Regions from separate parts of the Photobacterium sp. GB-1 genome, predicted to be linked through region 2. Evidence: predicted binding sites of a transcription regulator. Region 2 holds the regulator's gene; each other region holds the start of a gene.
What was found. The regulator PurR, encoded in region 2, represses purine synthesis genes. The targets are predictions, from matches to a motif close to TNANGNAAACGTTTNCNTNA.
Positions count from the first base shown of each region.

Region 1: C9J45_RS01635 (inosine/guanosine kinase) is a predicted target of PurR. The motif match lies at 2,243-2,262, and genes of this name have one in related genera.
Region 3: C9J45_RS10955 (NupC/NupG family nucleoside CNT transporter) is a predicted target of PurR. The motif match lies at 1,499-1,518, and genes of this name have one in related genera.

Region 1 is NZ_PYOB01000001.1:392,249-395,543, forward strand. It holds gene asnB (asparagine synthase B) at 1-757, shown strand, start outside; gene C9J45_RS01635 (inosine/guanosine kinase) at 836-2,140, opposite strand; gene hemH (ferrochelatase) at 2,288-3,265, opposite strand.
Region 2 is NZ_PYOB01000014.1:40,516-43,810, reverse strand. It holds gene C9J45_RS13915 (TfoX/Sxy family DNA transformation protein) at 110-700, opposite strand; cyclic di-GMP riboswitch class I at 835-925, opposite strand; gene purR (HTH-type transcriptional repressor PurR) at 1,124-2,128, opposite strand; gene C9J45_RS13905 (heme ABC transporter ATP-binding protein) at 2,534-3,295, opposite strand, start outside.
Region 3 is NZ_PYOB01000008.1:135,438-138,732, forward strand. It holds gene prfC (peptide chain release factor 3) at 1-476, opposite strand, end outside; gene C9J45_RS10950 (TatD family hydrolase) at 693-1,475, shown strand; gene C9J45_RS10955 (NupC/NupG family nucleoside CNT transporter) at 1,697-2,986, shown strand.

The sequences.
Region 1 (3,295 bases), on a different contig from region 2:
TCTAGATGCTATCCGTGATGTGATTTATCACATTGAAACTTACGATGTGACAACCATTCGTGCTTCTACCCCAATGTTCCTAATGGGTCGTAAAATCAAGGCAATGGGTATCAAGATGGTACTTTCTGGTGAAGGTGCAGATGAAATCTTTGGTGGCTACTTATACTTCCATAAAGCACCGAACGCGAAAGAGTTCCATGAAGAAACTGTACGTAAATTGCTTGCTCTGAACATGTTTGACTGTGCACGAGCAAACAAATCGTTAGCGGCATGGGGTGTTGAAGGCCGAGTACCATTCCTAGATAAAGAATTTATCGATGTGGCAATGCGTCTGAACCCTGAAGATAAAATGTGTGGTAACGGTAAGATGGAAAAACACATCTTACGTGAGTGTTTTGAGCACTACTTACCAGAATCTATCGCATGGCGTCAAAAAGAGCAGTTCTCTGATGGTGTAGGTTACAGCTGGATTGATACGCTAAAAGAAGTGGCTGAAGAAAAAGTAACGGATCAACAGCTTGAAACAGCGGCTTACCGCTTCCCTTACAACACACCAACAACCAAAGAAGGTTACGCATACCGTGAGATCTTTGAAGAGTTGTTCCCGCTAGAAAGTGCGGCAAAATGTGTACCGGGTGGTCCATCGATTGCTTGTTCAAGTGCAAAAGCGATTGAATGGGATGAGAGCTTTAAGAACGCAGCAGACCCATCAGGTCGTGCAGTAGCAGCTGTACATAACGAAGCTTATAAAAAATAAGTTTGCTCTAAACTGCAGCTAATAAAAAACCGCCAAGCACGAAAATGTGTTGGCGGTTTTTTTATATCTATATGAAACTTAACGTTCCCAGTATGCTTCTTCCAAACTATCTTCACGCTCTGGCAGACCACGAGATAAACGTGGAGAATACTGAGCCAAGACTTCGTAGCTTACACGGTTTGAATATAAACAAACCTGTGAGAACGATGAATAAGTTAGGAAAGAATGTTGGTGCTTACTCGAGTTCGGCACGTTTTCTTTATGGTAGCGGTTTGCAGACATATCATGCAGTAATGCTGAAAGTGCACCATCACCAGCACCGTTAGTATTCTTAATACGCTCAGGACCGCCCATATAAGGAGCAATATGTGAATACGCCTTAATTGGATTCTCACACGCCGTTTTAAGCATTGGTCGGCTAAATTCATAGCGGTTAAACTCAGCAATATCACCTGGAAGTAACGGTAAACTTGTTTCACGCTTAGCGTTATCATCAGTGTAACCTGCGGTATATAAACCTACAGGGCCTGCAGTACAAAGAACAAGATCAACCCATTCTAATGCTTTATCAGCTGCTACAAGCGGATCAGACTCACCAGTTAACGCTTCACCTTCATCTTCATTCATTGCAACAACTGTTACATGATCACGAAGGAAGTCGCGCCACCATTGTGGATCGTCTTGAATAACGAACTTTGTACCTAATGTTAATACCACGGGTACATCGTATTTTTTCGCATATTCAATGGCGCGCATTGTTGCCGCTGGCATAGGATCGCCAGGCTTACAACGCACTAAATACGCCGTTAACACAAGTGCAGACGCATTTTCAAACACATGTTCAGGAATGCTATCAGGTTCAAGTTGGTTCATCTTACCTTCGTTGATAGCGAAGGTACGTTCACCGTCTTTTGAAATAAGAGCAAAACAACGACCAATAGGACCGTCAACAGGTTGAAGGTAGTTCATATCCATACGACTTGATGTATTACAAAGGTAACGGTACGCGTAGCTACCGATCTCAATGTCTTTACTCATCACGCCTAAAAGAACAGATTTATCATCCGCTAACACAGAATAGTTGTGTAGCGTATTACCAATCGTGCCACCAGCAAACTCGTGAGTAACAAGGTTGTTCTCTTTTAGCTCTTGATATAGCGCTTCTGCTTTTTCATCAGTAATAACCAACGAATGGCCTTTACTTAACTCATAGCGTTCCAGGAATTCATCATCCACATAAGCTTCAATATCTACCAATGTTTGGTCAATACCTACAACATGAGTACGTGCTAGACGCTTCTCTTGTTTCGTTTGACTTAAAAGTGGATCGCGAGCATGTACCGGAAAGTAATGCTTAGATTTTCGTTGGCCTGGAAATTTCATGTCTATGCGCTATCAAGTTGTAAATTTTGCGAATTCTATCACAGAATATAGAACATAAAAGCAAAAGCTCTCATTGGTTTTGAGATATATCAACGCAAATGAGAGCGTAAACGTTATCGTCAATGTAAGTTACAGAATAAAAACTGACTATTCCCAACCTTGAACATGTTGTTTCACCAAGTTTTCCATCATTGTAATATGTGCCTGGCTATCATTAAGGCAAGGGATCAAATTAAATTCTACCCCACCCGCTTCAATGAACACTTCTTTGCACTGCTCTGCAATTTCTTCAAGGGTTTCTAAACAATCAACAGAGAACGCAGGACACATAACATCAAGGCGTTTTACGCCTTTCTCAGCCAATGATTTTATCGTGCCTTCCGTATACGGTTTTAACCATTCTTCACGTCCAAAAATAGACTGATAGCTCATGCTCATTTTTTCACGCGGCATCTCAAGCATCTTCGCTAATAGCTCCGTTGTACCATTACAATGATCGGGATACGGATCGCCATTATCAGCATAACGTTTAGGAATACCGTGGTATGAACATAATAAGTAATCAGGCTCGCCTTTTTCTGCCCACACCGTTTTAGCCGTCTCGGCTAACGCTGAAATATAATCAGGGTGATCGTAATAATGATTAATAAAGCGCAACTCTGGGATATACGATATGGACTTTAAGTCTTTCGCAATACGATCAAATACAGCAGCTGTGGTAGTACCTGAATACTGAGGATATAACGGTAAAACTAAAACCTTATCACAACCTTGCTGCTTTAGACGCTCCAAACCAGCCTGAGTACTCGGGTTACCATAAGTCATACCCAGTTCAACTGGGACTTGAAGTATCTCTGTTAATGCTTTTTGTTGGCGTTTTGAATACACCATCAATGGTGAGCCATCTTCCATCCAAACAGATTGATATAATTTAGCAACTTTCGGTGAGCGAATCGGCAAAATTACGCCGTGTAAAATGGGGCACCATAACCAGCGAGTCATATCGACGACACGGTGATCGTGTAAAAATTGAGATAGAAATTGTTTCACCCCAGCCGCCGTCGGTGCATCAGGCGTACCTAAGTTAACTAACAATACACCGTATTTTTTATTGTCTTTATTCATCGGTTTTCGCTCTTATCTGTCCTAAACCAA
Region 2 (3,295 bases):
AAAGGAAGATAAGGATAATACGGAAATTATTTTTGAAAGGTATACTTAGAAATAAAAGAATGGGGCTCTTTTATTCCTAAGTATTTTATATTTAAGACAACTTATATTTTTAAGATAAGGCAGATAATAGTTCATTTCGACGTTGCTCAGGAATAACTGACCAATGTTGACCGCTAATTGCGCCTTCCAATGCCCAAAGCAATTCAATACTCAATGGACTTGTTTGTGATTCTTGAAGTGCTTTATATGCGCCAAGAGAGCCCACTGCTAGAAGTTGTTCAATAGTGTTTATGCCTGCTTTTTTCAGCATTCTTTCATTTGATAATCGTAGATTAGGTAAATCTTTAATTCGGTCAGGTACGCAACTCTCCTTTTCTTGCTTGTCTTTTTCTGCTGCATCCAGTGAATACCTACCTTGAGCTACAATCTTTGTGGGTTCATCCCACCATTGATCGGGTATTGCATAGTGCTTGGTTACAACAGGGAAGCCACGTTTTTTATAAACATAGGGTTCCAAGCCAGCTTGTTTGAATTCCTTTTCAGTTTCAGCATTTGCACGTAAGTGAAGTTTATCGTTCACAACTAATGCAAACATTGTATCACCAGAAAAAATGCCAAAACCGCCAAACATCGACCGTGATTTTATTGAACCAAAATGGTCAAATAATTTTAATGAATCTTTTAATATTGGTTTATCCATGCTTCTACTCGGTGAAAAAATATGAGTGTCACCTAAACATTAAGAGCGAGGAAATAGATTAATTAATCTACACATTGATACTGTCAATATATTGTTAAGTTTGTGTCATAATATTGTCGGTTCAATAATAATCCTTCGGTAACCCCGCTACCTTGAATTATTAACATAATTTTTAGGCCGGTGGTTTTGCGTCTTAATCTTTCAATTAATTTGCCAGTTCGTGACTATATAAAGTTATATTAAATAATACTTTTAATATTAAATCTAAGCTCTCAAAAATGTGATATTGGTTCAGGTATTTGTTCTTAGCTTATTTTAATAAGCTTTATAATTATAAATACTCATGATTGTTTTTTATAAGTAAAAAAAAAGCCAACAAGGTTAACTTATCGGCTTTTCCTTAACATAGAAAGATAAATTTTATTAGTTGAGATCTTTAACCGATTTTCTCTCAACAAGTTTAGGCGTCATTTCAAAGGTTTGACGCTCATGATTCTTGTCTTTCACACGCTCTAGCAAGATTTCGATGGCCTTTTTACCTAAACGACGTTTAGGCTGGTGGATAGTTGTTAGCGGTGGCGCAAAGTAGGGCGCAAGGTCAATGTTATCGTAGCCAATGATTGAGATATCATCAGGAACACGCAGACCTGCCTGTTCAAAGGTACTGATCAGAGCCATGGCCATAATGTCGTTAAAGCAGAAGATAGCAGTAGGGCGATCTTCCATTGCGATAAACTTATGAGCAGCTTCAACGGCTGACTCACACTCAAAGTCACCGTCAAGTAGCCAATTAGCATTAACAGTGAGATCTGCTTCTTTCATCGCTTTACGGAAGCCCTTTAGGCGCTCTTGACAAGTAGACTTATCAACTTGTCCAGATAAACAGCCAATTTTCTTATGGCCATTTTCAATAAGGTGCTTAGTCGCAATATAACCGCCGTTTTCAGCGTTATCTAGAATATTATCAGTATGTGGGCTTTCTGGGCCCCAGTCCATGATAACCATAGGAAGATCATTTTTACGCTCAAGTAAATCGAGCAACATTTGATCCAGATCGCTGCACATAACCAATAGGCCATCAACACGCTTTTCAGAAAGCATACGTAAGTAATCACGTTGTTTTTCTAAGTTACCTTCGGTGTTACATAAGATCAGCGTGTAGCCTGCACCATAACAATATTCTTCAACACCATGCACAACTTCGGCAAAAAATGGGTTAGTCGATTTAGTGACTAACATGCCGATAGTACGTGTTGTATTACATTTTAAGCTTCGCGCTACTGCACTTGGGGCGTAGTTAAGTTCATCTACTGCAGCCAAAACTTTTTGTTGCGTTGCTTCTGCAACAAAGCGTGTTTTATTAATCACGTGCGACACTGTAGTAGTTGATACACCTGCCATACGTGCAACGTCTTTAATGGTTGCCATATTTATTCTTCTTATCATGGTCAGATTAGGATCTGACAAAGGTTTTTGATACCAAATTGATTAATTACGTAGTCTATGGCTTACGAGTTCACTCGCAGAGATGAAGATCCTTTAGTTATTAGCTACTTAATTATTCAATTTGATACCGAATTATAGGGTGTTGCAATTATCATGGATCATAAACAACTAAAGCCGCAGTAAAATGCGGCATTAGAAGATAGAAACTATTTTTACACTAATTACACATGTAATCGCTTGCGATCACATTTTACTGTGTGTTTTGCGTTGTGCAATCTTTCTATTCAACTTGATTGAATTAATTGATCATTAACCGTAAAAACTCGATGTTTGTCATGCTAATAGCTTCAATTTATTGTGTATATCTAGTCATTAATAGATAAAACGTTAAAAAACAGAATGATTGGCTGATAAAAGATAAGGAAAATCACCACTTGGATGAGTATGAACACTGACAGGCCAACCATATAAGGTATCTATTACTTCAGGAGTAAGAACTTGTGTTGGCGTTCCGTCGGCTTTTATTTCTCCTTCGTTAAGGAAAATCATCCGATCAGTGTATTGGGCTGCAAGGTTTAAATCGTGCAATACCACAATTACAGCGGCGCCTTGTATAGCCATATTTTGGGCAATTTGTAAGGTGTGGTGCTGGTGGGCGAGATCGAGTGCTGAGGTGGGTTCATCTAACATCAAGATACATTTATCACCGGCTTTACTGAGTTGTGTTAAAACCCGGGCAAGGTGTACACGCTGTTTTTCACCCCCCGATAAGGTGGGGTAGAGACGTTTAGCTAAATTGTTAATATCAACGTATTGCATGCTTGATGCTGTTGCATCTTTCAGTTCAGGCGAAGTGAGCTGCAATGGAATTGCGCCTAGCTCGACAACTTCTTTCGCGGTAAAGGCAAACGATAATGCGCTATGTTGTGGAAGAACACCTAAGTGACATGCCAATTCTTCCCGAGCCCAATTATTAAGCGGTTGATCAAAGAAAGAAACCGTGCCTGATTTTGGCGTAATCTCACCACATAATACTTTTAACAGGGTACTTTTACCTGCACCGTTTGGCCCAAGTAATGCGGTGACTTCTCCTGCGTGAATATCAATATCAAGATGATTTAGCAGGACTTTATCACCGAATTGTAATGA
Region 3 (3,295 bases), on a different contig from region 2:
TCTACTTCATCAAGAAGCTCCATTGGATCACGAATATCACGGTCCAATTTGTTCATGAAAGTAACAATCGGTGTATCACGTAGACGCGTCACTTCCATTAACTTACGAGTACGATCCTCGACACCTTTTGCCGCATCGATAACCATTAAACATGAGTCAACAGCGGTTAGGGTACGGTAAGTATCTTCAGAGAAATCTTCGTGTCCTGGAGTATCAAGAAGGTTTACTAGGCACTCGTTATATGGGAACTGCATTACAGATGTAGTTACCGAGATACCACGTTCTTTTTCCATCTCCATCCAGTCTGATTTGGCGTGTTGGTTTGAACCACGGCCTTTTACTGTACCGGCTTTTTGGATAGCGTTTCCGAATAACAGTACTTTTTCAGTAATGGTGGTCTTACCCGCATCGGGGTGAGAGATGATAGCGAAAGTACGACGTTTTGATACTTCGCCCTGAAACTGAGTTTGCGACATTAGCGTGTTCTTTTTTAATAAAAGTACTCCGTTGCTGCCGTATTACATCAAGCAAAGCAACAGAACAGAATGAATGGAGTGAGTTACTGCTTATTGTCGCTGATTTTAGCGCGAGACTCAATCTAGGTGTATAAGAATCATTAAGGGTAGTTAGAAATAATATTAAGATTATATTGAATCATCACTATTTACGTATTAGTTACTACAGGAATATTTATGATAGATACCCACTGCCATTTTGATTTCCCCCCCTTTAATGATGACCCAAAGCGAGCATTGACATTGGCGCAAGAGGGAGGGGTGAACCAGATAGTGATCCCAACGGTAGGGCAATCGAATTGGGCTAAAGTACAGCTGTTATGTCAGCGCTATCCCGCACTTTATTACGGTTTAGGTATTCATCCTTTCTTTAGTGCTGAGCATACGAGTGATGTTTGTCAGCGTTTACATTTTGAGTTGAAGGAAGCACTTCAACAACCATATTCAAAATGTGTTGCCGTAGGTGAATGTGGATTAGATTTTGCCATTGAAACCCTTGATAGAGAATTACAACATACATGGTTACAAGCACAATTACAGTTAGCGAATATCTATCGATTGCCGATTATTTTGCATTGCCGCAAAGCCTTTCCTGAATTAGTGCGAGCCATAAGAGCAGATACGCCATCTCAAGGTGGGGTCTATCATGGGTTTAGTGGCAGTTATCAGCAAGCGGTTCAATTAATAGATCTAGGCTTAAAAATTGGTGTTGGCGGTACTATTACCTATGAGCGTGCAAAAAAAACGCGAGAGACTATCGCGAAATTACCTCTCTCTGAGATTGTGTTAGAAACCGATGCGCCAGATATGCCCGTCTGTGGTTTCCAAGGTCAGCCGAACAGACCGGAAAGAATCGCTTATGTAATGAATACTGTTGCGTCTCTTAAAGGGATAAGTATCGAGTCTGTCACTGAAGCGACAACCTTAACGGCACATGAACTTTTCAAAATCCCATCGTGATCTTGGTGCAAAAGGTAAACGATTGCGTAAAACGTTTGCGTTTCACGGGTGAACTTTTTGTGATGGTGTTCACGTATCGATTAACTCTTTCATGGTTGTGGCATCAAAATTGTGAACTTAGCATTACTTTGTCCGCGCATCGATGGGTATAATGCGCCCGACTCTTAATAGAGCCGAATTGTCGAGACGCCAAACTTAACTTAATAGGATATACATAAACCATGAGCATGTTTATGAGCCTGGTTGGGATGGTTGTACTGCTACTTATTGCGGTACTACTATCAGACAACCGTAAAGCAATTAATCTACGTACTGTTGGAGGCGCGTTCGCTATCCAATTTTTATTAGGTGCATTCGTTCTTTATGTACCAGTTGGTCGTGATGTGCTATATGGCATGTCTCAGGCAGTTGCTAATGTTATTGCTTATGGTAATGACGGTATCAATTTCCTATTTGGCGGTCTAACATCGGACAAAATGTTTGAAGTGTTCGGTGGTGGCGGCTTCGTATTCGCACTACGCGTTCTTCCTGTTATTGTTTTCTTTTCCGCGTTGATCAGTGTTCTTTACTACCTAGGTGTGATGCAAATTGTTATCAACATCCTTGGTGGTGGTCTACGTAAAGTATTGGGTACTTCTCACGCTGAATCTATGTCAGCGACAGCAAACATTTTTGTTGGTCAAACAGAAGCGCCACTAGTTGTTCGTCCATTCATTCCTAAAATGACTCAGTCTGAGCTATTTGCAGTAATGTGTGGTGGTTTGGCGTCAGTTGCTGGTGGTGTACTTGCAGGTTACGCATCAATGGGTGTTCCTCTAGAGTACCTAATTGCAGCATCATTCATGGCAGCCCCTGGTGGTTTATTGTTTGCTAAAATCATCAAGCCAGAAACAGAGCAGCCTGTAGAGCAGATTGCCGGTGTCGACGAAGAAGGCGTTGAAAAACCAGCTAACGTTATTGACGCAGCAGCGGCCGGTGCATCATCAGGTATGCAGCTTGCGCTAAACGTAGGTGCGATGCTACTAGCATTCATCGGTCTAATCGCACTAATCAACGGTATGCTAGGTGGCATTGGTGGTTGGTTTGGTATGCCTCAGCTGACACTAGAACTTATCCTAGGTTACATTTTCGCACCACTTGCGTACCTAATTGGTGTGCCATGGGGTGAAGCACAAGTGGCGGGTTCATTCATTGGTCAGAAGATTGTTGTTAACGAATTCGTGGCTTACTTAAACTTTGCACCGTACTTAAAAGACGTGGCAGATGGCGGTATGGTTGTAGCACAAACAGGTGTTGCAATGACTGAGAAGACGAAAGCTATCATCTCATTCGCACTATGTGGTTTCGCAAACCTATCATCGGTTGCAATCCTACTTGGTGGTCTAGGTGGCCTTGCTCCAAGTCGCCGTGCAGAGATTGCTCGCTTTGGTATGAAGGCAGTAGCAGCAGGTACATTATCTAACCTAATGTCTGCAACGATTGCTGGTCTGTTTATCTCTTTAGCAATGTAATTGCAGAGATAACTGAATAAAGAAGAACGCCTCAATGAAAATTGGGGCGTTTTTTTATGCCTGATACTTTTGGTTATCAACAGGAAAAGTAAACATTATGGCTATTGTTCTAAATTAACTTCATAAAATCGATTGCGTTCCCTTTTCTTATATTCCACTCTGCTATTCTTATGCTAAAGATTATAAGTGTGTTGAGACAGGTAGTATCAGACTCAGCAGTAAATAGTGATGTCAGAAGTGCTCATTAACTGTTTCTGATTCTCTATTTTAGTAAACACATTATCCACTGGTGGAAACATAAGTTTGATA